Regions from separate parts of the Leclercia adecarboxylata genome, predicted to be linked through region 3. Evidence: predicted binding sites of a transcription regulator. Region 3 holds the regulator's gene; each other region holds the start of a gene.
What was found. Region 3 encodes CRP, which controls carbon source genes, mostly activating them, when cyclic AMP is high. Its sites were predicted from a motif close to ATGTGANNNNNNTCACAT; they were not measured.
Positions count from the first base shown of each region.

Region 1 (9,834 bases), 2.4 Mb from region 3:
CAGCCCAAAATGCTATGAATAGTGATGGCGTCAGTATTGCGTCTGGACATCGTCATACCTCTTTCTGTTTACGGCAGGATTTTCTTAAGCAAGAGCTCAAGAGTTGCCACTTCGTCCGCCGTTAAGTTTTTTGTTAGTTCCTGGTGCAGTTCTTGTCCTACTAATTGATGACATTGTTCACACATTTCCGCGCCGTCACTGGTCAGTTGCAACAGCACGCCGCGTTTGTCATTCGGATTAGGGCGGCGCTCAATCCAGCCCCTGCAGACCAGCCTGTCGATCATTCGCGTCAACGCGCCGAGGTCGACGGATAAGATTTTCTTAAGCTCAACCGGGGTGATACACACCTCGCAGCGCACGGAGCAGAGCACTTTAAATTGCGTTGCGGTGATATCCAGCGGTGACAGATAGTCATTGAGCAGGCGGTCTTTCTTCTGGTTAACCATATAGATAAGGCGACCCAGCGGAATGATTTCGTTGAAGAGGTCACTGGTGCTTTTCACAATGGTTGCCCTGGCAAGTAGTTTAATCACGGCAGATATTATTGCTCAGGCAACTATAAGTCAACTGAATGCATTTGCTTATGACACGATTTGCTAAAGCGATTCAGATCACTTTTTTGCCCGCTTCGTAGAACGACATATCATCGTGGTGAATTGATTTCGGCGCGAAAATATTACTTACGAAGCGCGCGTAGTCGAAACAGGGGTTTTCACCCTATACTTGCGTGGTTCATTTTTGATAAGGACAACTCAGTAAAATGGTTGATTTAATTAAAGCAATTGGTCTTGGGCTGGTGGTTCTGCTGCCGCTGGCGAACCCATTAACCACCGTTGCGCTGTTCCTGGGTCTGGCGGGGGATATGAACCGTGAACAGCGTAATCATCAGTCGCTCATGGCCTCTGTTTACGTCTTCGCGATCATGATGGTGGCGTACTACGCCGGACAACTGGTGATGAACACCTTTGGGATCTCCATTCCCGGCCTGCGCATCGCCGGTGGCCTGATTGTTGCTTTTATCGGCTTCAGAATGCTGTTCCCGGCCCCGAAAGCGACGCATGCCAGCGACGCGCAGGACACGCTTGAGGAGATGCAGGATAAAGAAGCACCGAACATCGCCTTCGTGCCGCTGGCCATGCCAAGCACTGCGGGTCCGGGTACGATTGCGATGATTATCAGTTCCGCCTCGACGGTGCGCAGCGGCTCTGACTTCCCGGACTGGGTAATTATGATTGCACCGCCGCTGATATTCGCCCTTATCGGCGTGATCCTGTGGGGTTGTCTGCGTAGCTCGGGCGCGATTATGCGCTGGGTGGGCAAAGACGGTATCGAGGCGATCTCCCGTCTGATGGGCTTCCTGCTGGTCTGCATGGGCGTGCAGTTTATTATCAACGGCGTGCTGGAAATTATTCAGACCTATCCGTCATAGCCAAACCGGGCGGCGTCCTGCCGCCCGGACTTTTCTCTAACCGTGATGCGGCTGCTCTTCCAGCGTGACCGGCCATTTGCGGAAGATCAGCACCGACCAGATTAACGCCGCCAGCGCCGGTATCGCCCCCAGATAGCCAATCGACGCCATCGAAATATGCAGGCTGATCTGATTCCCCACCAGCGCACCCGCGCCAATCCCCAGATTGAAAATCCCGGAGAAAAGCGCCATCGCCACGTCGGTGGCATCTGGCGCCAGGGCCAGCACCTTAACCTGCATCCCGAGACCGATGATCATGATCGCCACGCCCCAGACAACGCTCAGCAGCGCCAGGTTCATTTCGCTGCCCGACGCGGGCAGCAGAAGCAGCAGACACGCCAGCAGCAGGCCAATGGCGCTGCTCACCAGCAGGGAGGCGTGACGGTTGCCGAGCTTACCGAACAGCACGCTGCCGATAATGCCTGCGCCACCCAGCAGTAACAGCAGGATAGTGGCGAAACGGGCGCTAAACCCGGCAACCGTCTGCACAAACGGCTCGATATAGCTGTAGGCGGTGTAGTGCGCCGTCACAACCACCACCGTCAGCAGATAGAGGCTCATCAGCGCCGGACGACGCACCAGCAGCGGCAGGCTTTTCAGCGATCCGGAGTGTTCGCTCGGCAGTTTCGGCAACAGTTTAATCAGGCACAGCAGGGTGAACAGCGCCCCAAGGCCGATAACGAAAAAGGTGGTGCGCCAGCCGAACATCTGCCCGACGATGCGCCCGAGCGGCAGGCCGAGCACCATCGCCAGGGCGGTGCCGGTCGCCAGCAGGCTCAGCGCCTGGGCGCGCTTCCCGGCCGGAGCCAGACGAATGGCCAGCGAGGCGGTAATTGACCAGAAAATCGCGTGGGCAAAGGCAATGCCGATCCGGCTAATCACCAGCACGCTAAAGTTCCAGGCCAGGAACGACAGAACATGGCTGGCGATAAACAGCACGAACAGCCCGATCAGCAGCTTGCGGCGTTCGATCTGGCTGGTGAGCAGCATAAAGGGCAACGACATCAGCGCCACGACCCATGCGTAGATGGTGAGCATGATCCCCACCTGGGCGGTCTCCATGCCGAAGCTGTTGGCGATATCCGAGAGCAGGCCGACGGGAACAAATTCCGTGGTGTTGAAGATAAACGCGGCAACGGCGAGCGTCACCACCCGTAGCCATGCGACCCGGCGGGAAACTGTGTTGGTTGTCATAGGGATGTCCGGGATTGATTACGTAAATGAGGTGTGACGATCTTAAAACCTTCCCTGGTGGAAATACAATCATTTTGTGATGCAGATCTCACTGTGATGGCGCAGTAATCGCTGGTGAAATCGGTTCTTTTCCATGAATATAGGATGCAACATAACGTTAACAACAGGTAAAGCGATGCAGGATATCGAGTTTTTTCTGGTCGATGCGTTCAGCGATGGCGCATTTGGCGGTAACCCGGCGGCGGTGTGTCCGTTGCCGGAGTGGTTGCCGGACGAAACGCTGCTGAAGATGACGCAAGAGCATAACCAGTCGGAGACCGCTTTTTTCGTGCGCCATAAAGGCGGCATCGAACTGCGCTGGTTTACCACCCACGGCGAGGTCAATCTCTGCGGTCACGCGACCCTGGCCACCGCCTGGGTGCTGTTCAACGAGATGGACTATCCCGATACCCGGATCCATTTTGATACGGCGTCCGGCAGGCTGACTGTCAGCCGCGACGGCGACTGGTTAACGCTCGATTTCCCGGCCTGTCCGACGCAAGTACAGACTCCGCCGCCAGAGATGCTCCGCGCGCTGGGGATAAGCCATTACGTCGAGGCCCGCAAGGGGCGCGCCTGGGTGCTGGTGCTGGAAAACCGCGAGCAGGTAGAGGCGGTAGCGCCGAATATCCACGCCATGACGCCGGGCGAGCATAAAGTGTCGATCACCGCCCGGGGCGAGGGCGAGTACGATTTTGTCAGCCGCTTTTTCTCGCCGGGCGTGGCGCTGTGGGAAGATCCGGTCACCGGCTCGGCGCACACCATGCTGATCCCGTACTGGAGCGAAAAGCTCAACAAAACATCGCTCTTTGCCCGGCAGGTCTCTGCCCGGGGCGGCGACGTGCGTTGTGAACTGAAGGGCGACCGGGTGCTGATGAGCGGCAAGGCATCGCTGTATATGAAAGGTCATCTGTTTTTGCGCTAAATAAGGGTTAACCCAATGAAAGAGATCGAATTCTATCTGGTCGATGCGTTTAGCGACCGCGCGTTTGGTGGGAATCCCGCAGCCGTTTGCCCTCTGGAGGCCTGGCTGCCGGATGACGTTCTGTTGAAGATGGCACAGCAGCACAACCAGTCGGAAACCGCGTTTTTTGTGCGCACCGACACCGGCTTTGAACTGCGCTGGTTTACCACGCAGTACGAAATCAACCTCTGCGGTCACGCCACGCTTGCCAGCGCGCACGTGATTTTTGAGTATCTCGACTACCCGCAGACCGAGATTGTCTTCTCCACCCGCTTTGTGGGCGACCTGAAGGTCAAGCGCAGCGGCGACTGGCTGACGCTGGACTTCCCGGCGTGGGGCTGCGAGCCGGTCGCTAACCCGCCGGAACTGCTGTTCAACACCCTGGGTATCCGCGAGGCGAAAGAGGTGCGGGTAGGGCGCGATTACCTGGTGGTGCTGGAAAACCAGCAGCAGGTCGAGGCCTTAAACCCGGATATCGACGGCATGATGCCGCTGGGCAAGATGGTCTGCGTTACCGCGCCGGGGGACGAGTATGATTTTGTCAGCCGCTTCTTCTGTCCGGGCGAAGGGGTGGCGGAAGATCCGGTCACCGGCTCCGCCCACAGCATGCTGATCCCATACTGGAGCGAGAAGCTGGGTAAAACCGCCATGCTGGCGCGGCAGGTTTCTCCCCGCGGCGGGGATCTGCGCTGCGAGCTGAAGGGTGACCGGGTGTTGATCGGCGGCCAGGCGGCGCTCTATCTGAAAGGCACCGTGTTCCTGCGGAGATAAAAGCAAAACGGCAACGCAAGTTGCTGTTTTTAGTGTTTGCACCCTCGGACCAAAGGAGAGGGCCGGGGTGAGGGCACCAGGCCGCACAACACCCCTCGGCATCGCCCGGCGGCGCTGCGCTTGCACGGGCCTAGGATTTTGTAGGCCGGGTAAGGCGCAGCCGCCACCCGGCAAACAGGCCGCACAACTCACCCCAACGACGCCCCTCCGCACAGCACCAGCTCCTGCCCGGTGACGGGCGCGGCATCGGCGCTCAGCAGATAACTCACCATCGCCGCCACCTCTTCCGGGGCGATTAATCTCCCCATCGGCGGTACTTTTGGCGGGGACGTTTGCCGTCCGGGGGCGCTCAGCATCGGGGTCTGGGTCGCACCCGGAGCCACCACGTTGGCGGTGATCCCGCGCGGAGCCAGCTCCGCAGCCCAGCTGCGCACCATCCCCACCAGCGCCGCTTTGGTGGCAACATACTGCGAACGACCCGCTGCACCCCGGGAGGTGCGGCTGCCGATGGCCACCAGCCGTCCGCCCGCGCTCATCCGCGGCGCAAATTGGTTAAACAGGATCTCGGCGGCGTGAATATGCAGCCCCCACAGGCGGCCACTGACCACCGGATCCAGCTCCCCGAGCGGGGCGGCGGCCATCATTCCGGCGGCGTGAACAATCGCCTGCGGCACCGGAAGCGCATTCAACGCAGTCGCAAGCGTGACAGTGTCACTCAAATCCAAGCTCAGGCTGGTGAAATTCGGATGCGCATTATCCACTCCGCGGCGGCTTAACCCCGTGACCTGCCAGCCCTCGGCCAGCAGGCGCTTCACGATGGCTTCGCCGATACCGGAACTGGCACCCGTGACGATGGCAGTGCGCATATCACACCTCCAGCAGCGCGCGCGGCACTTTGAATACCGCCTTGCGCACGGTCATCGGGGCATCAGCCGCACACAGCGCCTGATGCGGCTCGCCGGGCAGAAATACCGCGAAATCCCCGCGCTTCAGGGTAATGCTCACCGGATGTACCGCCCCGGGGGCGATATAAAGATCCGGCTTGCGCTCTTCGTCGCCCTCCTGCGCCAGGGACTGCATTCCGGCGTTGATGATTTCCACACCCGCCACCACCACCTGAATATCCGCCCACTGATGATGATATTCCGTATGGCGCTGCGCCTGCGGCTGGGTCTGCGCCGGGCCGATATGGCAGAACCACGGACAGCCTTCCGGCTGCCAGCGTCCGTCATCCCGGGCGGCCAGCGCCGCCAGAGAGCAGTCCGGGCGATCGAGTATCTCACGCAGAGCGGCGGGGAGCCCTGCCAGCGGCAGGGCGTTAAGGTGTCCGATAATCACCGTTGCGACTCCTTTACCCATTCCGGGGAGACGCGCACGTATTTGATCGCCTGACGGAAGTACGTATAGGCGATATGCAGCGACCCGTCGGCACCCTGTTTGATGCTGGGATAAGAAAACTCACGGTTGAGTTTCTCCAGCGAGTTGTTGGTCATGCAATAGCCGTCGCCCTCGTCGAGGTTGCGCTGCCAGGCCCAGCTTTTCCCGCCGTCGGCGGAAATCGCCACGGTCATTGGCGCGCGCGGTGCGCCCCAGAATGCGGCTCGGCCGTTGATGACTTCCGGCTCTTTACGCCCGTCGCCGTCGTCAATCTCGTCGTACAGCGAGGCGCGACGCTCCAGCGCACCCGCCGCACTCATGTGGTTAAACACCAGCGCCAGCTCACCGCTTGCCAGCGTCGTGACCTGAATCGACGAGTTGTTGTTCGGCAGCTCAGTCGGCTCCGGCACAGACCAGCTTTCGCCGTTGTCGAGCGACTGGCTGATGTAGATATTGTCCGCCCAGCGGCTACGGTACAGCGCCACCAGGTGGCCGTTGTTTAGGGCGGTGATGTTCATGTGCACGCAGCCCAGGCTTTCAGGCACCTCGACATCGCGCCAGCTCCGGCCCTGGTCTTCGGAGATTTTCACCGCGCTGATGTCATCGTTGCCCACCCATTTTTCACCCGGCTGTGTGCGGCAGTAAAAGACCGGCAGCAGCCAGTTGCCGTTATCCAGCACCACAATCGGCTGGCGGATAAAGGTGCCGGGCTTATCCAGCAGGGTGGCGATCTCGCCCCAGGTCTGGCCCAGATCGCGTGACTGGCGATAGCGCACGATGGCGGTATCCTGGTTGCCGGAGAGCTGGGCGGTCCACAGCAGCCACAGCACGTTGTCCGGGGCGAGGAACAGCACCGGGTTCTGCTCCGAGCGGCTGGCGTCGTCGGAGAGTTTCACCGCCTCGCTCCACTGGTTGCTGCCGGGAGCCAGGCGCGACCCCCACACCGAAATATCAGCGATCCCTTCCTGGGTGCCGCCGAACCAGACGCACATCAGGGTGCCGTCCGGCAGCGGCAGCAGGTTTGCTGCGTGATTCTGCGGGCAGGAAGAGGGCAGCATCGCCGTTTCCACGCGGCCATCCTCTGGCTGCGGGCGAACAATCCCGTCACGGGTTACGGTTACAGACATATCAGACTCCATTATGTTGAACAGGGGCAGGCGCTTTGCGATCCGCTTTATTCGGGATCAGACGGTCGAGGACCATAATCACCGCCGGGGTGATCAGCGCGATATACATATTGTTGATGCCAAACGGGTCGCCGAGCAGATACCACAGGGAGGTCACGACGCAGGCCCCAATCAGACCAGCGTTCGCCCCGCGGGTGCTCTTAAAGAACGGCGCATAGAAGGCAATCACCGCCACCACCGTAATCGACAGACGAATAGCGCGGGTGAAGAAGGACAGCTTCAGCACCTCGGGCACCAGCAGGACGAAAATCAGCGGCAGGAAGCCAATCAGCAGCGACATCCAGCGGGTGGCTTTAAACTCCTGCTCCGGGGTTGGGTTGCGGTAAGGCACGTAGAAATCTTTCACCACCAGCGAGGCGATGGCCAGCGCCACGGTGCTTACGCTGACGAATATTGACGCAACAAGTGACGTTGTCACAAGGCCCGCCACCCAGGGGTTCATGTCCTGCAGGAAGATAGGCATGGCGTACAGGCTGTCGATCTCCGGGTGGAGATACTTGGCGGCAACGCCAATCACCGCAATCGCCAGGGCGATCGGCAGACAGAAGAAGAAGGCGACCCAGGTGGCGCGTTTAGCCGACTTCACGTCTTTGGTGGAGGAGATAGCCTGGATCACAAACTGGGTGCAGAAGATGGAGCCGATGGTGCCGATCAGCCAGGCAAAGATGGTGCTGGCCCCGATGTTGCCGTCCCAGGTCCAGTAGTATGACGGCATCTGCTCAATCATCGGCGTAAAGCCGCCGGTTTTAGAGAGCGCGAAGCCCATGATCACCAGGATACCGAAATACTTCAGGGCGCTGTGCAGCAGCGTCACCCAGGCCACGCCCTTCATGCCGCCAAAGGCGAAGTAGAAGGTACTGACGATAGCCGTGATAAAGGCGGCAACCGGCAGGTTGACCTTCAGGACGGTGGAGATCGCCGCCGCGCCAGAAACGTAGTTGCCAACGTTCACCAGCAGCAGGGCGTAGATCATGATAATCGAGATGATGTTTTTGGTGCTGGTGCCGTACTTCTCGGCAATCGCCCCGGAGATGGTGATTTTGCCGGTGTTATAGATGCGTTTCACCAGCAGCAGGCCGAACAGCGGGAAGCCGATAGCCGCGCCAATCACCGACCAGGAGGCGGCAAAACCGTCTTCGAACGCCGCCTGGGCGGTGCCGATGGTGGATTTAGCACCGATGTATTCAGACATCAGCAGGATCCCGACGATGAACGCCGGCATCGCCCGGGAGCCTTCCATAAAATCGCCGGAGTTTTTACTGCGCAAGCGGAAGGTCAGCCAGGTGGTAAACAGGATGTAGACAATCACGATGCCTACGATGATCAGGGTATCTTCAGCGGTAAAATTGTTCATCTTTGCCTCTCTTCAGGGCGTAGGAAACCTGGGCACCCGTGGTGCCCGGTATTCTTATGGACGAAATCAAACGCCGGTTACTGCAGTGACTTCGTCACTATCTGGCGGATCTGTTCAGTCTGTTGCGCATCGAAAGCCACCGCGTAGCGGCTTTCACCCACCTCTTCGCCCATCACCTGCAGCGCTTTTTTCACCGCCGCCGGGGAGAAGGCCACTTTATATAAATTGGTACGCAGTTCAGTAACCCCTTCCTGCGCCTGACGCGAGCCGTCGATATCCCCCGCATGGAAACGCGTCCAGATGGCGTTAATCGCCTCCGGGGCGACGTTGGCCAGCCCGGAAATACAGGCCGAACAGCCCTCGACAAAGCCCTGATGGATCAGCGAGTCCGGGCCGTTCAGCACGTCGAAACCGTCGATACCCTCGGCGGCTTTCAGGAACCCGCTCAGGCTCTCGTAGCTGCCCGCGCTGTCCTTAATGCCGATGATATTCGGATGCGAGGCCAGCACCCGGGCGGTTTGCGGCTCGATGGTGTTGCCGGTACGCGCCGGGATGTTATAGAGGAATACCGGCACGCTCAGGGCATCGGCGATCGCGGTGTAGTGGCTGATGAGTTCCGCCTGGGTCAGGGGCACAAACCACGGGGTGATCACCGAAACGGCATCCACGCCCAGGGCTTCAACCTGCTTACCGAGTCGGATAGTGGCCCGGGTGGAGATCTCCCCGATATGTGCCACCACCGGTGCACGCCCGGCGACCTCTTCCACACAGGCGCGGGTGACGGCCACTTTTTCCTCTTCGGTGAGGACGAAAAACTCACCGTTGGTGCCGCCGCAGAAGATGCCGTTTCCCGCCGCCAGCTGCCGCTGGATCTGACGTCTCAGCTCCGGCAGATGCAGGGCGCCGTCATCGGTAAAGGGGGTGACGATCGCCGTCAGCACGCCTTCAATCTTGTTACGCATTGTTCACTCCTTCGAGTTTAAATTTCGGGGAACAGGGTCTGGTAGATGCCCTGTACCTCGGCATGGCTGACCTGACGCGGGGCATTGTTCATCAGGCGTTTTACGTTCAGCGCGGCATCGCTCAGCGAAGCGATATCTTCCCGCGGTACGCCCAGCGTCTCGAGGTTGTCCGGTAAATTGAGGCGGCGTACCAGCGCGGCAAACCACTCAACCAGCGCGTGGGATTTCTCCTCCGCCGACAGGGAGGTATCGGCACCTGGCACCAGATCCCACACCCGGGCGAATTTTTCTACCGCGTCCGGGCGCACCACGCGCATGCAGGGCGCCAGCAGAATGGCGTTCGCCACGCCGTGCGGCAGGTGATATTTGCCGCCAAGCGGATAGGAAAGGGCATGCACCAGATGGGTCCCGGCATGGGCAATCGCCACGCCGCCGTAGTAAGAGGCCCACAGCATTTCGAGCTTCGCCATCAGGTTGTGCGGCTCGGCGCAGGCGGTTTCGATGTTATTCACCAGCTT
Region 1 covers NZ_CP040889.1:4,401,233-4,411,066, forward strand. Annotated here, with positions in the region: gene marA (MDR efflux pump AcrAB transcriptional activator MarA) at 1-50, opposite strand, end outside; gene marR (multiple antibiotic resistance transcriptional regulator MarR) at 69-503, opposite strand; gene FHN83_RS22940 (MarC family NAAT transporter) at 761-1,429, shown strand; gene FHN83_RS22945 (sugar transporter) at 1,466-2,662, opposite strand; gene FHN83_RS22950 (PhzF family phenazine biosynthesis protein) at 2,838-3,626, shown strand; gene FHN83_RS22955 (PhzF family phenazine biosynthesis protein) at 3,642-4,436, shown strand; gene FHN83_RS22960 (SDR family NAD(P)-dependent oxidoreductase) at 4,625-5,302, opposite strand; gene FHN83_RS22965 (YhcH/YjgK/YiaL family protein) at 5,304-5,774, opposite strand; gene FHN83_RS22970 (sialidase family protein) at 5,771-6,940, opposite strand; gene FHN83_RS22975 (sodium:solute symporter family protein) at 6,942-8,354, opposite strand; gene FHN83_RS22980 (dihydrodipicolinate synthase family protein) at 8,432-9,316, opposite strand; gene FHN83_RS22985 (iron-containing alcohol dehydrogenase) at 9,334-9,834, opposite strand, start outside.
Region 1: the regulator CRP is predicted to act here: its motif matches at 2,737-2,754, upstream of FHN83_RS22945 (sugar transporter).

Region 2 (9,834 bases), 420 kb from region 3:
CGGGTGGAGACAGCCTGGCCATCATTACGCCATTCGTGCAGGTCGGAACTTACCCGACAAGGAATTTCGCTACCTTAGGACCGTTATAGTTACGGCCGCCGTTTACCGGGGCTTCGATCAAGAGCTTCTCCTTACGGATAACCCCATCAATTAACCTTCCGGCACCGGGCAGGCGTCACACCGTATACGTCCACTTTCGTGTTTGCACAGTGCTGTGTTTTTAATAAACAGTTGCAGCCAGCTGGTATCTTCGACTGATTTCAGCTCCACCCGCAGGGGCTTCACCTACATATCAGCGTGCCTTCTCCCGAAGTTACGGCACCATTTTGCCTAGTTCCTTCACCCGAGTTCTCTCAAGCGCCTTGGTATTCTCTACCTGACCACCTGTGTCGGTTTGGGGTACGATTTGATGTTACCTGATGCTTAGAGGCTTTTCCTGGAAGCAGGGCATTTGTTGCTTCAGCACCGTAGTGCCTCGTCATCACACCTCAGCGTTAATAAGGTACCGGATTTACCCGAACCTCCGCCTACATGCTTAAACCGGGACAACCGTCGCCCGGCCAACATAGCCTTCTCCGTCCCCCCTTCGCAGTAACACCGAGTACAGGAATATTAACCTGTTTCCCATCGACTACGCCTTTCGGCCTCGCCTTAGGGGTCGACTCACCCTGCCCCGATTAACGTTGGACAGGAACCCTTGGTCTTCCGGCGAGCGGGCTTTTCACCCGCTTTATCGTTACTTATGTCAGCATTCGCACTTCTGATACCTCCAGCATGCCTCACAGCACACCTTCAACGGCTTACAGAACGCTCCCCTACCCAACAACACATAGTGTCGCTGCCGCAGCTTCGGTGCATGGTTTAGCCCCGTTACATCTTCCGCGCAGGCCGACTCGACCAGTGAGCTATTACGCTTTCTTTAAATGATGGCTGCTTCTAAGCCAACATCCTGGCTGTCTGTGCCTTCCCACATCGTTTCCCACTTAACCATGACTTTGGGACCTTAGCTGGCGGTCTGGGTTGTTTCCCTCTTCACGACGGACGTTAGCACCCGCCGTGTGTCTCCCGTGATAACATTCTCCGGTATTCGCAGTTTGCATCGGGTTGGTAAGCCGGGATGGCCCCCTAGCCGAAACAGTGCTCTACCCCCGGAGATGAATTCACGAGGCGCTACCTAAATAGCTTTCGGGGAGAACCAGCTATCTCCCGGTTTGATTGGCCTTTCACCCCCAGCCACAAGTCATCCGCTAATTTTTCAACATTAGTCGGTTCGGTCCTCCAGTTAGTGTTACCCAACCTTCAACCTGCCCATGGCTAGATCACCGGGTTTCGGGTCTATACCCTGCAACTTAACGCCCAGTTAAGACTCGGTTTCCCTGCGGCTCCCCTATACGGTTAACCTTGCTACAGAATATAAGTCGCTGACCCATTATACAAAAGGTACGCAGTCACACCACAAGGGTGCTCCCACTGCTTGTACGTACACGGTTTCAGGTTCTTTTTCACTCCCCTCGCCGGGGTTCTTTTCGCCTTTCCCTCACGGTACTGGTTCACTATCGGTCAGTCAGGAGTATTTAGCCTTGGAGGATGGTCCCCCCATATTCAGACAGGATACCACGTGTCCCGCCCTACTCTTCGAGTTCACAGCATGTGTGCTTTCATGTACGGGACTATCACCCTGTACCGTCGGACTTTCCAGACCGTTCCACTAACACACAAGCTGATTCAGACTCCGGGCTGCTCCCCGTTCGCTCGCCGCTACTGGGGGAATCTCGGTTGATTTCTTTTCCTCTGGGTACTTAGATGTTTCAGTTCCCCCGGTTCGCCTCGTTAACCTATGTATTCAGTTAACGATAGTGTGTCGGAACACACTGGGTTTCCCCATTCGGACATCGCCGGGTCAAAGGTTCATATCACCTCGCCGGCGCTTTTCGCAGATTAGCACGTCCTTCATCGCCTCTGACTGCCAGGGCATCCACCGTGTACGCTTAGTCGCTTAACCTCACAACCCGAAGCTGTTTCACTTCGCGTTGTGAAAATTTGAGAGACTCGAACACACTTACCATCTGTTCCTGTTACGGAGAACAGACACAGTGTGTCGTTTCAATTTTCAGCTTGATCCAGATTTTTAAAGAGCAAAACTTCTTAATGCACTCAAAAGTACATTCAGAAGTTCATCATTCATCAGACAATCTGTGTGGACACTACAAAGGCAGGTTCTTTAAGGTAAGGAGGTGATCCAACCGCAGGTTCCCCTACGGTTACCTTGTTACGACTTCACCCCAGTCATGAATCACAAAGTGGTAAGCGCCCTCCCGAAGGTTAAGCTACCTACTTCTTTTGCAACCCACTCCCATGGTGTGACGGGCGGTGTGTACAAGGCCCGGGAACGTATTCACCGTAGCATTCTGATCTACGATTACTAGCGATTCCGACTTCATGGAGTCGAGTTGCAGACTCCAATCCGGACTACGACGCACTTTATGAGGTCCGCTTGCTCTCGCGAGGTCGCTTCTCTTTGTATGCGCCATTGTAGCACGTGTGTAGCCCTACTCGTAAGGGCCATGATGACTTGACGTCATCCCCACCTTCCTCCAGTTTATCACTGGCAGTCTCCTTTGAGTTCCCGGCCTAACCGCTGGCAACAAAGGATAAGGGTTGCGCTCGTTGCGGGACTTAACCCAACATTTCACAACACGAGCTGACGACAGCCATGCAGCACCTGTCTCAGAGTTCCCGAAGGCACCAATCCATCTCTGGAAAGTTCTCTGGATGTCAAGAGTAGGTAAGGTTCTTCGCGTTGCATCGAATTAAACCACATGCTCCACCGCTTGTGCGGGCCCCCGTCAATTCATTTGAGTTTTAACCTTGCGGCCGTACTCCCCAGGCGGTCGACTTAACGCGTTAGCTCCGGAAGCCACGCCTCAAGGGCACAACCTCCAAGTCGACATCGTTTACGGCGTGGACTACCGGTATCTAATCCTGTTTGCTCCCCACGCTTTCGCACCTGAGCGTCAGTCTTTGTCCAGGGGGCCGCCTTCGCCACCGGTATTCCTCCAGATCTCTACGCATTTCACCGCTACACCTGGAATTCTACCCCCCTCTACAAGACTCTAGCCTGCCAGTTTCGAATGCAGTTCCCAGGTTGAGCCCGGGGATTTCACATCCGACTTGACAGACCGCCTGCGTGCGCTTTACGCCCAGTAATTCCGATTAACGCTTGCACCCTCCGTATTACCGCGGCTGCTGGCACGGAGTTAGCCGGTGCTTCTTCTGCGAGTAACGTCAATTGCTGAGGTTATTAACCTCAACACCTTCCTCCTCGCTGAAAGTACTTTACAACCCGAAGGCCTTCTTCATACACGCGGCATGGCTGCATCAGGCTTGCGCCCATTGTGCAATATTCCCCACTGCTGCCTCCCGTAGGAGTCTGGACCGTGTCTCAGTTCCAGTGTGGCTGGTCATCCTCTCAGACCAGCTAGGGATCGTCGCCTAGGTGAGCCGTTACCCCACCTACTAGCTAATCCCATCTGGGCACATCTGATGGCAAGAGGCCCGAAGGTCCCCCTCTTTGGTCTTGCGACGTTATGCGGTATTAGCTACCGTTTCCAGTAGTTATCCCCCTCCATCAGGCAGTTTCCCAGACATTACTCACCCGTCCGCCACTCGTCACCCGAGAGCAAGCTCTCTGTGCTACCGTTCGACTTGCATGTGTTAGGCCTGCCGCCAGCGTTCAATCTGAGCCATGATCAAACTCTTCAATTTAAGTTTGATGCTCGTGAATTAAACTTCGTAATGAATTACGTATGTTCACTCAGAGACTTGGTATTCATTTATTGTCCGAAGACATTAAGAATCCATGTCACTTTGAGTGCCCACACAGATTGTCTGATAAATTGTTAAAGAGCAGTGCAACGCGGCTTTCGCTCACCGTTGCGAGGTGGCGTATATTACGCTTTCCTCTTTCAGAGTCAAGCGATTATTTCACGCTTTTCTCTTCAACCGGCCCGGCTGTTAGTGTGAAGTGATTCACATCCGCCGTGTCGATGGAGGCGCATTATAGGGAGTTCTCTTCAGGCCGCAACCCTTAAATGACAGAAAAATGACTGACTGCTGAATTCCCCAGCAAAACCCCGCCTTATACCTGATTACACACAGACTTATCCACAATCACCGTGATATTAGCCGCTGCGCAGGCGGTGAGACGGGGTTCTGAATCATTCGGAGGCTTGCTCTTTTCCTACCAGAACTATGGTCAGCATAAAGGACAACACCAGTGATATCGCCACGCCTGCCAGGGCGAAGACAAAGTACGGGCCTATATAAGCAGGCAAGCTGAAGATGCTCGACAAGATATAGCCATAAAGACGCACGCCGAAGAAGGCGATGAAGGCAGACGCGAGGGAGCTGGCTACCGTCGCCGCAATGAACGCTTTTTTGTAGCGCGTCAGTACCCCAAAGAGTGCCGGCTCGGTAATGCCCAGCAGCGCAGAGATGGCCGCCGACAGCGTGACGGTCTTCTCCTGACGATTACGGCTCAGGCGCCAGATAGCAAACGTCGCCCCCGCAATCGCCATATTGGCCATAAACATCATCGGCATCAGCATGTCGTAGCCACGGTCGCTGAAGTTCTGCAGGGCGATGGGCGTCATCGCGTGGTGCATCCCGGTCAGGATCGCCACTGGACGGATGGCCCCAACAATGAACCCGGCAAAACTGGCCGACACACCAAACAGCCCTTCTATAAAGAAGGCGAGTCCTTTACCCAGCCAGATGCCGATGGGGCCGATCACCACCAGCGCCGCCAGCGCACCTATAAAGAGGGTGAGCGTGGGCGTAAATACGGTTTTGAGCACATCCGGCATAATGCTGTCGACCCAGCGATGGATATAGCTCAGTGCCAGCACCGAGAAAATCACCGGAATCACGCTCGAAGCATAGTTAAAGACGGATACCGGGATCGCATTCATTAACCAGAGGGCACTCACCGCACCTTCCTGATGTGTCGCCAGCGCTTTCGCCGCTTCTATTAAGGAGGGATACATCAGACAGGCAGCAACCGCTGCGGCGAGATACTCATTCGTTTTAAAAATCTTAGCCGCCGACACCGCAAGAAAGAACGGCAGGAAATAAAAGACGCCGCTGGCGATAAGGTCTATCACCATAACGGTATCGCTTTTTGCCGACACCACCTTAAGCGCGATGAGCCCAGCCAGCAGGCCCTTGATCATCCCAGCCCCGGCAATGGCCGGTACAATCGGACCAAATACGCCCGATACGGTATCCATAAAGAGAGAGACCAGGCTTTTACGCCCCTTTTTTGCCGTTGGTGCATTACTGGCATCCTGACCTAGCACGCTGAGCATTTGCTCGTACCAGCTGTTAACCTTGGGACCGATAATCACCTGAAACTGATCGCTCTGGAGTTGTGCCCCCAGCACACCGGGCACATTTTTGATCGCGTTTTGATCCACTTTATTATCGTCGATTAAATCAAACCGCAGCCGCGTCATGCAGTGCCAGACCTTATTAATATTCCCCTGCCCGCCAACCAGACGAATAATATTATTGATGGCTTCTTGCGTCCCCATAAAGACTCCTGCCTTTATTGTTGTCGTTTTATTGATGCAGTGAGCATAAATAAACCACAACAACAAAACAAACCAATAAAATTTGAAGTCGCTCACAATCAGCCTGCATAAGAGAAAAAAACTGTAGATAACGCAAAATTGGTACGGTTTTTAATTAAAATAAAACCAAATAACTGACCAAAATAAATAATAAAAAAAACCATTTACCCGCCAACATTTTTGGGGTGATGATATTCCCATTCTGTATTTCCACAGCGCAGCAAAGGAGTTTCTCGTGACGCCTGTGATTATCAAAAATATCGAGTGTTTTATTACCCGCCCGGACCGACATAACCTGGTAACCGTGCGCGTCACAACGGAGCAAGGGCCTGTCGGACACGGCTGTGCCACCTTCCAGCAGCGCCCTCTGGCAGTTAAAACACTTGTTGATGAGTACCTTAAACCGCTGCTGATCGGCCGGGATGCTAACAACATCGAAGATCTATGGCAGATGATGAACGTCAACGCCTACTGGCGTAACGGTCCGGTGATGAATAATGCTATCTCCGGCGTAGATATGGCCCTGTGGGATATCAAAGGAAAACTGGCTGGTATGCCGCTGTATCAGCTGCTGGGCGGGAAATCCCGTGATGCGATCCCCGCTTACAGCCACGCCAGCGGCGAGACGCTGGAAGAGCTGTTTGCCTCGGTCGATAAACTGGTGGCGCAGGGTTATCGACATATCCGCTGCCAGCTCGGTTTTTACGGCGGCACGCCGTCGGCCCTGCACGCCCCGGAAAATCCAACGGCAGGTGCGTGGTTCGATCAGCATGAATATATGAGCAATACCGTGGAGATGTTCCGCGCCCTGCGCGAGAAATATGGCTGGAAGCTCCAGCTCTTACACGATGTGCACGAGCGCCTGTTCCCCCAGCAGGCGGTGCTGCTGGCCAAACAGCTGGAGCCTTATCAGCCCTATTTTATCGAAGATATTTTGCCGCCCCAGCAGAGCGCCTGGCTGGAACAGGTTCGTCAGCAAAGCTGCGTCCCGCTGGCGATGGGGGAGTTATTCAATAATCCGGCGGAGTGGCACGACTTGATCGTAAATCGTCGTATCGACTTTATTCGCTGTCATGTTTCACAGATCGGCGGTATTACCCCCGCGCTTAAGCTGGCGCATTTATGCCAGGCCTTTGGCGTGCGCCTTGCCTGGCATGGCCCCGGCGATATGACCCCGATCGGCGTGGCGGTAAATACGCACCTGAATATTCATCTGCACAATGCCGCCATTCAGGAGTTTATCCCCCGCTCAGCCACGACCGACAGCGTGTTTCCCGGCGCGCCTGAGGTGAAGGACGGGTTTGTCTACCCGCCGGCCGCACCAGGCATCGGCACCGGCTTTAATGAAGAGCAGGCCCTGGCGTATCCGGTGGTTTATCGCCCGCACGAGTGGACGCAAAGCCGCCTGCCGGACGGCACCATTCATACGCCCTGATTTTGCCGCCAGGTTAAATTATCGCGATTCCAGGGGCTGACGTAAGTGCAGGTGTAGTTGATATCAATGATGTCGCTCACCTCAAATACCCGGCCCCCCTCCAGTATTCCCCGGTTATTGATATGCATTGCCGGCCCGCCTTTTTTGCAGCCCAGCAGCACCGCCTGTTCACGGCTGACGCTGACCGCCCGGTAGGTGGTGAGCATATGGGAAATTACCAGCCCCTTACTTAATACGTACTGCTGAATAGAGCGCTCAATGACCTGTTGATTAAGATCGGGGAAATCGGCGGCGGGCATGCTGGATACCTCCAGCTGTACGGGCTGGTCATCGACATAGCGCAGACGACAAAAGTGCCAGATAAAACTCTCTTCATCGATACCGAAGATCTGCTGTACCGCGCGGTCGGGCCGCGTTTTATGCAGGCTGATCATCCGGTAGCGCATCTGGTCGAATCGCTTTTCCGTGATCGAGTTGTAGATCAGCGGGTTATTGCGGGCGTGCTCGTTGATCCAGATACCCGACCCCTGAACTATCCGCACCACGCCAATGCTCACCAGCTTCTCCAGCGCCTGGCGGATAGTGAAACGTGACACGCCATACTCTTCGGCAAGCTGCCTTTCAGGGGGAAGTTTGCGTGGCCCCGCCGTGGTGTCCTGATAGATTTTGCTCAGCAGATCCTGAGTCACAAACTCTTTCTTTTTCATTATTCGGTCCTGAAATCCTTCAACCGTCGCCGGGGTGCGTAAGGGTAACATTTTGCGATCGGTTTATTCAGCATCCCGGCAAACCTTGCGCCAGCAGTTGCGGCCAGACGTTAGCCCAGTCCGAGCCATGTGCCATCCCACCAATCGTTTCTACCCGTGTGCAATTCTCCCCCACCGCCTGCTGAAACCGCCTGGCAACGGCGGGCGGCACGGTAGTGTCATCCCCACCGCTGAAGTGGATCTGCGGCAGACTGCGAAGCGCCGGGGCACTTTCAATGGCGCTCTTAGCCGCGGGCATCGGAGTGACATGATGCAGGGCGTTCACATACGCAATGTCGAGATTCCCCGCCACCGTGCGCAGGGAGCGCACATCGCTCCGCCGTGCCGCCAGCAGCGCGGCAATATTTCCGCCCCCGGAGTAGCCAATCAGATCGATTTTCACCCCGGGATAACGCTGTACAGCCCGGTTAAGCGCCGCGTTCATGGCCTCGATAACCGCAGGTGAGAAGCGATCCTGAGTCCAGATATTGACGCTGCAACGGGCCGGCAGAGGTGCTCCGATAAACTGACAGGGCCGGGACAGATAAAGCACGCTGGCGTGTTTATCCGCTGCCGCCAGCTTCAGGCCGACGGGATTACGCGGCGTCGGGTTATCGGATGGCGTGGTGCGGTTTTTCCAGGCAAAGCCATCCCCCTCGATATAGACATGCAGCGTGTTAACCGGCGGCGCGATCCGATGCCAGCCGACAATCGGGTAGGGATCTGCGTCAAATTTTTCACTGGTAAGACCACCATGAGCGGCGATCTGCTGCGCGGCGGTGTTGGGATCTACGGAAATACACCCGCTCAATAATAAAGACAAACTAATCAATAAGGTTCCCTGCAAAAGGTGAGGATATATCCTCATGCCGCCACCAGCCTTAACTCAAATTATAAACACTACAAAAAATGTGGAATTAATTCAGCCTGAAATAATTAAGCATCCCTTATTGTTTTCGGCAACAAATTGTATATTCTGCGCCCGAAGATATCGGATTAATCCGAAGAAATCGCCCCAGCATTTTGCACAACATCGCAACTTATGACGGAATACCATGGAAAAGAAACGCCTTAGCCAGCTGATCTCCCTGCTGGTTGCCTCAAGCGCTGCGCAAGCCTTCGCAACGTCTCCCGAGTTAATTATCGACACGCCGACGAGTAATGTTCAGATCGCCGATTCAAAAGAGCTGGTGCACATCACGCAGGCGGGAAGCATTACAGGTACACCTACCACCGCATTAACCCTGAACGCGGACGTTACTGTAACCACACTTACCAATGACGGGATCATTAACGGTAGCGTTGATAACCTATTATTGGGAAACGACAATATTGTTCAGATTAATGGAACAGTAGGTACGCTTAACAATAACGGCACCATCTCCAGCCTGAGCCAGTACCAAAACGGCAGCGTCGTGGCGGTGGGTGCAACGGGCGTGGTTGATACCTTCACCAACAGCGGCACCCTTGAGAGCATGCCGGGCTCTTACAGCATCTTCGGGTTTAATAACACCGGGACGCTGAGCAATGCCGGGACTATCGGCACCCTGACCAATACCGCAGATGGCAAGATTGTGGGCTATCGCGGCATCAACAATCTGGGCACCATTGATAACCTGACCAACGCTGGCCTGATCTCTTCCGTGAACAATGAGAACGGCATGTACGTTGGGCAGAAAAGCGCCATTTTTAACAGCGGCACGATTGGCACGCTGCATAACACCGGAACCATTGAAGGCGGCACGACCGACTATTACGGCACCTCCGCTATCATTAACCAGGGCGTCATCAACACCCTCGTCAATGACGATAAAATCAACGGCAGCTCCTACGGCATTATCAACTCCGGCACCCTCGGCACCCTTGAAAATAACGGTACCATCACCGCCAATGACACCGCTGTGTACAACAACAGCAGCAACAGCAAGATTGGCACCATCGAGAATAATGGTGAAATCTCGGGTAACTGGAGCGGGATCTACATCTGGAATTACAGCAACCAGGGCAACACCGAGATCGTCAA
Region 2 covers NZ_CP040889.1:1,224,579-1,234,412, forward strand. Annotated here, with positions in the region: rRNA gene FHN83_RS07590 (23S ribosomal RNA) at 1-2,002, opposite strand, end outside; rRNA gene FHN83_RS07595 (16S ribosomal RNA) at 2,228-3,765, opposite strand; gene FHN83_RS07600 (PTS transporter subunit EIIC) at 4,218-5,591, opposite strand; gene FHN83_RS07605 (enolase C-terminal domain-like protein) at 5,866-7,065, shown strand; gene FHN83_RS07610 (GntR family transcriptional regulator) at 7,053-7,772, opposite strand; gene FHN83_RS07615 (alpha/beta hydrolase) at 7,840-8,679, opposite strand; gene FHN83_RS07620 (autotransporter domain-containing protein) at 8,867-9,834, shown strand, end outside.
Region 2: the regulator CRP is predicted to act here: its motif matches at 5,672-5,689, upstream of FHN83_RS07605 (enolase C-terminal domain-like protein).

Region 3 (9,834 bases):
TGTGATCCCAGGCTTCATGCTGCAGGGCGGCGGCTTCAACGAGCAGATGCAGCAGAAGCAGCCTAACCCGCCAATCAAGAACGAAGCGGATAACGGCCTGCGCAACAGCCGCGGTACCATCTCGATGGCGCGTACCGCCGATAAAGACAGCGCCACCAGCCAGTTCTTCCTCAACGTGGCGGACAACGCCTTCCTCGACCACGGCCAGCGTGATTTTGGCTATGCGGTATTTGGTAAAGTTGTGAAAGGCATGGATGTGGCCGATAAAATTTCTCAGGTGCAGACGCACGACGTCGGCCCTTACCAGAATGTGCCGACAAAACCGGTAGTTATCCTCTCTGCGAAAGTCCTGCCTTAATCCCTGCTGGCGCGGGCAGTCTTTGCCCGCGTTGCCTTTACCTCCCTGCGAAACTGCAGTTTGCTGCTTATACTTGTGGCAACACGGGCACAAGCAGGGAGGTAACAGGTGAAAAAACTCACTGAGAAACAAAAATCCCGTCTCTGGGAACAACAGCGAAACGCGAATTTTCAGGCCAGTCGCCGTCTTGAAGGGGTCGACAGTCCGCTAGTCACGCTCAGCGCCGACGAGGCACAGTTGCGTCTTGAGGAACTCAGGAGGCACTATGAGCGATAAATACGGCAACGATCGCGATCCCTATCTCTATCCCGGACTGAATGTGATGCGTAACCGGCTGGGCATCCGCCAGGCGGAGCGTCTTGCGCAGGCGGCGTATGAACTCACTGCCCTGCGCGCGGCTACCCTCGGCCTGGGGCCGCTGCTGCGCGGACTGCCGCATCTGTGCGCCATTCATCAGCATATCTATCAGGATATCTTCGACTGGGCAGGTGATATTCGTGAAATGGATATCTACCAGGGCGATACCCGCTTCTGCCACTTCGCCTACATCGAAAAAGAGGGCAACGCCCTGATGCAGGATCTGGAAGAAGAGGGGTATCTCGTCGGGCTTGAGAAAGCGGACTTCATCAACCGCCTCAGCCACTACTATTGCGAAATCAACGTCCTGCACCCGTTCCGCATCGGCAACGGCATTGTTCAGCGCATCTTCTTTGAGCAGCTGGCGATCCATGCGGGCTATCAGCTCGACTGGCGCGATATCGATCCTGAGGCGTGGGCGCAGGCCAACCAGAGCGGGGCGATGGGGGATCTGAGCGCGTTGAACGCAATCTTCAGTAAAGTGGTAAGCGAAGCCCGGGAAACTGAGTAGAATAGGGCGGCCATTTTTTCGGGAGCCGCCATGATTCTGCTGATTGATAACTACGATTCCTTCACCTGGAACCTGTACCAGTATTTTTGCGAACTGGGGGCGGAGGTGGAGGTCCGGCGCAACGACGTGCTCTCTCTGGAGGATGTCGCGGCGCTCAATCCGCAGAAAATTGTGATCTCTCCCGGACCCTGCACGCCAGATGAGTCCGGCATTTCGCTGGCGGTGATCCGCCACTATGCCGGTAAATTGCCGATTCTGGGCGTCTGCCTCGGACATCAGGCTATCGCCCAGGTCTTTGGCGCCACCATCGTGCGGGCCGCCAAAGTGATGCACGGCAAAACCTCCCCGGTAACGCACACCGGCACGGGAGTGTTCCTTGGCCTGAATAACCCGCTTACCGTCACCCGCTACCACTCCCTGGTCATCGATCCGCCTACCTTACCCGACTGCTTTGAGGTCACCGCCTGGAGCGAAACGCAGGAGATCATGGGTATCCGCCACCGGGAATGGGATCTGGAGGGGGTGCAGTTCCACCCGGAAAGCATTCTCAGCGAGCAGGGCCACCAGCTGCTGGCTAATTTCCTCAATCGTTGATTTTTAGTTGCCATGAAGTGATTTTTTAAGCATATTTCGTGATTATATTTTCACTTCTGCTTTTTGCTTAAAAAAGGGTGGGGTTACATGGCAACTGAACAATCTGCAATTACGCGCGCGACATTCGATGAGGTGATTCTGCCAATTTATGCACCGGCTGAGTTTATCCCGGTGAAAGGGAAAGGTAGCCGCGTCTGGGATCAACAGGGCAAAGAGTACATTGATTTTGCGGGCGGCATTGCAGTGACGGCGTTAGGTCACTGTCACCCGGCGCTGGTCGAGGCGCTGAAAAGCCAGGGCGAAACCCTGTGGCACACCAGCAACGTCTTTACCAACGAACCCGCGCTACGTCTGGGTCGTAAAATCATCGACGCCACCTTTGCCGAACGCGTGCTGTTTATGAATTCCGGCACCGAAGCCAACGAAACGGCCTTTAAGCTGGCCCGGTATTACGCGTCCACCCGCCACAGCCCGTTTAAAAGCAAAATCATCGCTTTCCATAACGCGTTCCACGGTCGTTCGCTGTTTACCGTGACCGTGGGCGGTCAGCCAAAATATTCCGACGGCTTTGGCCCGAAACCGGCCGACATCATCCACGTGCCGTTTAACGATCTGCATGCGGTAAAAGCGGTGATGGACGATCACACCTGCGCGGTAGTTGTCGAGCCCATCCAGGGCGAAGGCGGCGTGATGGCGGCAACGCCAGAATTCCTGCAGGGACTGCGCGATCTGTGCGATCAGCACCAGGCGCTGCTGGTCTTTGATGAAGTGCAGAGCGGCATGGGGCGCACCGGAGATCTGTTTGCCTATATGCACTACGGCGTGACGCCGGACATCCTGACCAGCGCCAAGGCACTCGGCGGCGGTTTCCCGGTCAGCGCGGTGCTCACCACCCAGGATATCGCCTCGGCGTTCCACGTGGGCTCTCACGGCTCCACCTACGGCGGCAACCCGCTGGCGTGTGCGGTCGCAGGGGCGGCGTTCGATATCATCAATACCCCGGAAGTGCTGAGCGGCGTTAATACGAAGCGCGAGCAGTTCGTGAAGCATCTCCAGCAGATCGATGCCCAGTACGATGTCTTCAGCGATATCCGTGGCATGGGGCTGCTGATTGGCGCCGAGCTGAAGCCGCAGTACAAAGGCCGGGCGCGTGATTTCCTCTATGCCGCCGCCAGCGAAGGGGCGATGGTGCTCAACGCCGGACCGGACGTGATGCGCTTTGCGCCGTCGCTGCTGGTGGAAAGCGCGGATATCGACGAAGGGATGAACCGCTTTGCGAACGCGGTGAAGCGGGTGGTTCAGGCGTAGTTGTGTTGCCCGGCGGCGCTGCGCTTGCACGGGCCTACGGATTTGTAGGCCGGGTAAGCGCAGCGCCACCCGGCAATTAATACGGCGTGCGTTTCAGCCGCCGGATCAACCAGATACCGTGATGCGGGCGCTGGCGCCACGCCACCGACGAAATGGTGTGCATGGTGTTCAGATGCCCCAGAATACGCTGCAGATGCTGTTCCAGCGTGCTCATGGGGCCGTGCGTCAGGGTCTCTGGCGCTTCCAGAATATTACTGTCTCCGCTCTCCCCCGGCGCGTCATACTCCAGACGCTGCTGACAGCGCTGAAGCGCAATTTCACACGACTGCAAATACCGCTGCGCCAGATCGGGCGTCAGCATCGTATGTTCCCGCGCCAGCGTCGTCATCGCATTGATATGTTCGACGATAAACTGGCTGTGCGTCACCCACAGCCGCATATCCGCCAGATAGGCTGAATTGAAGCCCGGCTCCTGCATCGCCTGATTCAGGGAGTTGAACAGCGCGTTGTGCGCCTGGTTAACCTTCATGCGCTGCCACGCCAGCGGTGTGGGTTGCGGATCGTCGCTGAGGATCAGGCGGATGGCCTCCTGATCGGCCTCCAGCGCGTCGTGGGCGTTCTGGCGCAGCAGCCCGCTTTGCCATTGCGGCCACAGCCATACCATCCCGCCGAAAGCGATTAAACAGCCAATCAGGGTGTCGGCCAGTCGGGCGATAATAAACTGCTCCCCGTTCAGCGTGATCAGCTGAAGGGTGTACACGGCGGTCACCGTGAAGCCCACCGTCGCCCAGCCGTAGTTCTTACGAATGAACAGATAACTTACCAGGGTGACCATCAGCATCCCCGTCAGGGTGTAGCCTTCCGGAACGTGGAAGTGCAGGGTAACGCCGGCAATAACCAGCCCCGCCAGGGTACCGGCCGCCCGGTGGAGAATGCGTACCCGCGTGGCGCTGTAGCCGTTTTGCGTCACCAGCAGGACGGTCATTAAGATCCAGTAAGGCTTAGGCAGATGCAGCGCCACGCCCATCAGGCTGGCGATACTCAGCATCACGCTGATGCGGGCCGCATTGCGCAGGGCGGCAGATTTAAGCGACAGATAGCTTCTCAGGGCGGGGATCAGCGGCAGGCGCTTCTGCTTGTCCGCCATCAGATCGCGCGGATAGAGCGGACGCTGGGTGCGGAGCACGCGGGCAATCCGGCTGAAGTGCCATGCGCAGAACTGACCCACCGGGTTATCCGGGTGCTGGCGGGCGATTTTTTCCAGCGCGCCAAGCTGCTTGTCCATGTTGAAGCGGGTGGGATAGCGATGATAGAGAATGTCATCCGCCAGCACGCGCAGACGGGCGGCGACGGTCAGGGCGTTCCAGCGGATCACCGCTTCGGCGTGGCTGCGCTCCACCAGCGTTTGCACCTCCTTCGGATGATGCAGGCTGACGGAGATGTGCTCCTGCAGATCCAGACCCACCTGGAAGGTACGCAGCAGCCGCTTGTATTCATGATTTTTGTTCGCGGCAAGCATGTGCAACTGCTGATAACACTGGCTAATCAGGTCGACCACCTTCTGCTGGCGGGCCAGCAGCGGCGGTAACGATTTTTCAGGGTCGGTATGCTGGGTCAGCAGGGTGTATTTGGCTTCGCAGTAATCGGCCAGTTGGCGGTAGAGCACGCTCAGGGATTCACGCAACGGCTGCTCGCGCCACATCCAGAACCAGAACCAGTTGAACAGCCCGTACCACAGGGTGCCCAGCGCGTAGATGAGCAGCGGCGCCCAGATCGGCATATTTCCCGCCAGGCTCAGGGTAAAGATGGCGGCAATCAGCGAGGCGGGCAGCAGGCGGGCATGCAGGGCGCTGATCTCTGCCGTGACCCCTAACGTCATCGCCAGCACCGTCAGAATGAGGGGCAACGGTATATCGCGCGCCAGCAACAGCTGCACGGCCAGGCTACAGCCGGCAAACAGCGAGCCGCCAATAATCAGGCGTTTAAAAAAGCGTTTATGGGGCGTGTCGAGGCCAGCAATGTTGCAGCAGGCGGGGACGAGGGAGAACAGCAGACCGTATTGCAGATAACCGAGAACTAAACCCACAGCCACAGGGAGACACAACACCAGGGTTTGCCGCAGTGCGTAGTTAACTTCCGGGTGATAGATGAGCCTGCGCCACATGGGTGAGAGAGACAAAAACGGCGTGTCATCGTGCGATGCCACGCCGTCTGAGTGGAATTAACGTGTTCCGTAAACCACGATGGTTTTACCGTGGGCGGAAATCAGGTTCTGATCTTCCAGCATTTTCAGAATACGGCCCACCGTCTCACGAGAACATCCGACGATCTGACCAATTTCCTGACGGGTGATTTTAATTTGCATACCGTCCGGGTGGGTCATGGCGTCTGGCTGTTTCGCCAGGTTCAGCAGAGTCTGAGCGATACGGCCCGTCACGTCCAGGAAGGCGAGGTTGCCCACTTTCTCGGAAGTGACCTGCAGACGGCGAGCCATCTGCGAAGAGAGGCGCATCAGGATATCCGGGTTAACCTGGATCAGCTGGCGGAATTTCTTATAAGAGATCTCAGCCACTTCACACGCGGTTTTCGCACGGACCCAGGCGCTACGCTCCTGACCTTCTTCAAACAGGCCCAGTTCACCGATAAAGTCTCCCTGATTCAGGTAAGAGAGGATCATCTCTTTGCCTTCTTCATCTTTGATCAGCACTGCTACTGAGCCTTTGACGATGTAATACAACGTTTCCGCTTTTTCACCCTGGTGAATCAGCGTGCTCTTCGATGGGTACTTATGAATATGGCAATGAGACAAGAACCATTCGAGAGTCGGGTCTGTTTGCGGTTTGCCAAGCACCATGCGCTGTTATCCTCTGTTATAAGCTGTCTCCAGAGTCTGGCTGTGTACCTGTACTCTGGGGGTTGCAATCGAATTCTTCCCCCTGCCTGGGGAGCGGCTGTCACAATAATTAGCAGCCTGTAATGTGTGATGTCCTCTGCATACATGTGTAACGTCAATGTATTACTGTAGCATCTCGACTGTTTTAGCATAGGTTTTGCCGCGTGTCTCCTGGTGTCTCGCTTCAGCTTGATGCAGGTCGACTTCCGTTGCCAGAATTGTTACTGGCGCGTAATCTGACAGGAAAAATGCAATCCTGGAGTTAATAAAAATGCAAGCACGTGTGAAATGGGTTGAAGGGTTAACCTTTCTCGGTGAGTCTGCCTCGGGCCACCAGATACTGATGGATGGCAACTCCGGTGACAAAGCGCCAAGTCCGATGGAAGTGGTTCTGATGGCGGCGGGTGGATGCAGCGCAATCGACGTGGTATCGATTCTGCAAAAAGGCCGTCACGACGTGACTGACTGCGAAGTAAAGCTGACCTCAGAACGCCGGGATGAAGCGCCGCGCCTGTTTACCCATATCAATCTTCACTTCGTGGTGACCGGCAAAGAGCTGAAAGACGCTGCGGTCTCCCGCGCGGTGGATCTCTCTGCGGAGAAGTACTGCTCCGTGGCGCTGATGCTGGAAAAAGCGGTCAAAATTACCCATTCGTATGAAGTGATCGAGGCATAAGCTTGTGGGGCATCGTGCGGTCTGATGCCCTCACCCCGACCCTCTCCCACAGGGAGAGGGAGAACAGATTAAGCGATCTTCTTGCCTTCCATCAGCCGCTGCACCAGCGGCGTCATGATTAACTCCATCGCCAGCCCCATCTTGCCGCCCGGCACCACCAGCGTATTCATGTGCGAAATAAACGAGCCCTGCAGCATCGCCAGCAGCCAGGGGTAATCGATCTCGTCCAGATTGCGGAAATGGATCACCACAAAGCTCTCGTCCAGCGAAGGGATGGCTTTTGCCGCAAACGGGTTCGAGGTGTCCACGGTCGGGACGCGCTGAAAGTTAATATGGGTGCGGGAAAACTGCGGCGTGAGGAAGTTAATGTAATCCTCCATGGAGCGAACCACGGAATCCATCACCGCTTCACGGGAGTGGCCGCGCTCGCTGGTATCCCGCGTCAGCTTCTGGATCCACTCCAGGTTAACGATAGGCACCACGCCCACCAGCAGATCGACATGGCGCGCCACGTCGTGTTGCGGCGTGACGACCCCGCCGTGCAGACCTTCATAAAACAGCACGTCGGTGGGTTCCGGCAGCGGCTGCCAGGGAGTAAAGGTACCCGGCACCTGGTTCCACGGCACCGCTTCGTCATAGGTATGCAGGTATTTGCGCGACTGGCCGGTCCCGCTGCGTCCGTATTCCGCGAAGGTCTGCTCCAGCATGCCAAAGTCGTTGGCATCGGGGCCAAAGTAGCTGATATGTTTGCCGAGATCGCGCGCTTTGCGGATTGCCATATCCATCTCAGGACGGGTGTAGCGGTGAAAGCTGTCGCCCTCTACCTCTGCAGCACGCAGATGCAGTTGCGAGAAGATCTTACGGAAGGCGAGGCTGGTGGTGGTGGTGCCTGCACCACTCGACCCTGTAACGGCAATAACCGGATGTCTGGCGGACATAGCAACTCCCTGAGTGGAAAGAGTGTGCGATCAGTCGCGAAACTGACCACGGGGCATGATATTCACCGTCTCGTGCAGTTCGGACCACACCAGAACGGCCTCACCGCTTTTAAGCTGCTGTTTAACATCGGCGACTTTCATTTCAAGCGTGCGTTCATGTTCACCATAATCTGTGCCCTCACGCAATACAAAGCTTTCAATCAGATTATCCAGCGTTTCGGGAGCCAGATCCTGCCAGGGAATGATCATGTTTACTTTTCCAGATATGTGGTCAGCCAGTCCGGGATACGTGTCTCCAGCCACATCTGCGGTCGACGCAGCGTGCCGCCGATAAAGCCCACGTGTCCGCCATGTTCGGTTAGTTGATACTGCACGTTGGCCGGTAAATGGTCCGGCGCCGGGATCGAGTGATGATCCATAAAGGGATCGTCTTTCGCATGAATAATCAGCGTAGGCCGGGTGATTTGATTCAGCAACGGCATGGCGCTGCACTGGCGATAGTAGTCTATAGCATCGGCAAAACCGTGGATTTTCGCGGTGATCAGATCGTCAAATTCGCGCAGGCGACGCACCCGTTTCAACTGCTGAAGGCTGACAGGCAACGTGTCCGGGTAGGCCTTGAGCTTACGGGCGGCGTTGGCTTTCAGTAAGTTCAGCAGATAGCGCTGATAAACGCGGGAAAACCCCTTCTCCATATGATAGCTACACTGCTCAAGCATGAACGGCGCAGAGACAATGACCGCCGCGTCGAGCGGGACGTTATCACCCTCTTTTGCCAGCAGGCAGGCGAGCATATTGCCGCCCAGTGAATAGCCTACCGCCGCGGTGGGTGCCGGGCCGTGGGTCTGCACCAGCCAGTTCAGGAACCAGCGACCATCTTCGATCTCGCCGGAGTGGTAGATCCGTTTTTGCCGGTTCGGTTCGCCGCTGCAGCCGCGAAAATGCATCACCACGCCAAGCCAGCCGCGCTCTTTCGCGGCATGGATCAAACCGTGGGCATAAGGGCTGTGCAGGCTCCCCTCCAGACCATGAAACACCACCAGTCGCGGTTTATGCTGCGCCTGAGAGGGATCTTCACTCCAGGCGAGATCCACGAAGTCATCATCCGGCAGGTCGAGCCGCTGCCAGTGGGGCGTGAACTGTAACTTCCGGCGCAGCAGGCGCGGGAGCATGGTTTGCAGATGCGGGTTCGCCACGCCGCGCATGGGGACAAATGTCGCGCTCTCGTCGTGGGGAAAATTGAAATCAGATGGGATTGTTTGTGTCATAGGGATGCGAGCATGTCCTCAAGCTGCTCCTGCGCGTCGAGCCAGGCCATTTCACACTCTTCAAGGCTGGATTTGGTTTTTGCCTGAACCTGCAGACACTCTGTCAGTTCGGCTTTGCGGCTCTGGTCGTACAGACCGCTGTCACTGAGCTTCTCTTCCACCGTGACAAGCGTGGCGTTGAGCTTCTCCATCTCTTTTTCCAGACGGGTAATCTCTTTACGCAGCGGCTGGGTCTGGGTGCGCAGCTCTGCTTCGCGACGCTTCTGATCCTTACGGGCCTGGGCGCTGTTGACGTTCTCTTTAGCCCCTTCCACAGGCTGGCTTTCCTGCTTCTGAATGTCGCTCAGCCACTGCTGATAATCCTCCAGATCGCCATCGAACGGCTCGACTTTGCCGTCATGCACCAGATAGAGATCGTCGGTGGTGGAGCGCAGCAGGTGACGGTCGTGCGAAACGACCACCAGCGCGCCTTCGAATTCGATTAACGCTTCGGTCAGCGCCTGACGCATGTCGAGATCGAGGTGGTTAGTCGGTTCATCGAGCAGGAGCAGGTTAGGGCGCTGCCAGACGATCAGCGCCAGCACCAGACGGGCTTTTTCACCGCCGGAGAAGCGTTCGGTATTCTCGCTGACTTTATCGCCCTGGAAACCGAAGCCGCCCAGATAATCACGCAGCTTCTGCTCCAGCTCCTGCGGGGCCAGACGCGCCAGGTGCTGCAGCGGTGATTCATCAGCGCGTAAAAATTCCAGCTGATGCTGGGCGAAGTAGCCGAGCTTAATACCCTTCGCCAGACCGATGTCGCCACGCACAGGCGCAAGCTCACCTGCCAGCAGCTTAATCAGCGTCGATTTACCGGCGCCATTGCGCCCGAGCAGACCGATACGGGAACCCGGCACCAGGTTGAGCTTGATAGAATCCAGGATAATGCGAT
Region 3 covers NZ_CP040889.1:1,646,504-1,656,337, reverse strand. Annotated here, with positions in the region: gene ppiA (peptidylprolyl isomerase A) at 1-358, shown strand, start outside; gene FHN83_RS09745 (YhfG family protein) at 467-634, shown strand; gene FHN83_RS09740 (putative adenosine monophosphate-protein transferase Fic) at 624-1,226, shown strand; gene pabA (aminodeoxychorismate synthase component 2) at 1,257-1,820, shown strand; gene argD (bifunctional acetylornithine/succinyldiaminopimelate transaminase) at 1,908-3,128, shown strand; gene FHN83_RS09725 (YccS/YhfK family putative transporter) at 3,205-5,292, opposite strand; gene crp (cAMP-activated global transcriptional regulator CRP) at 5,350-5,982, opposite strand; gene FHN83_RS09715 (OsmC family protein) at 6,293-6,697, shown strand; gene FHN83_RS09710 (phosphoribulokinase) at 6,766-7,635, opposite strand; gene FHN83_RS09705 (YheU family protein) at 7,666-7,884, opposite strand; gene FHN83_RS09700 (hydrolase) at 7,887-8,903, opposite strand; gene FHN83_RS09695 (ABC transporter ATP-binding protein) at 8,900-9,834, opposite strand, start outside.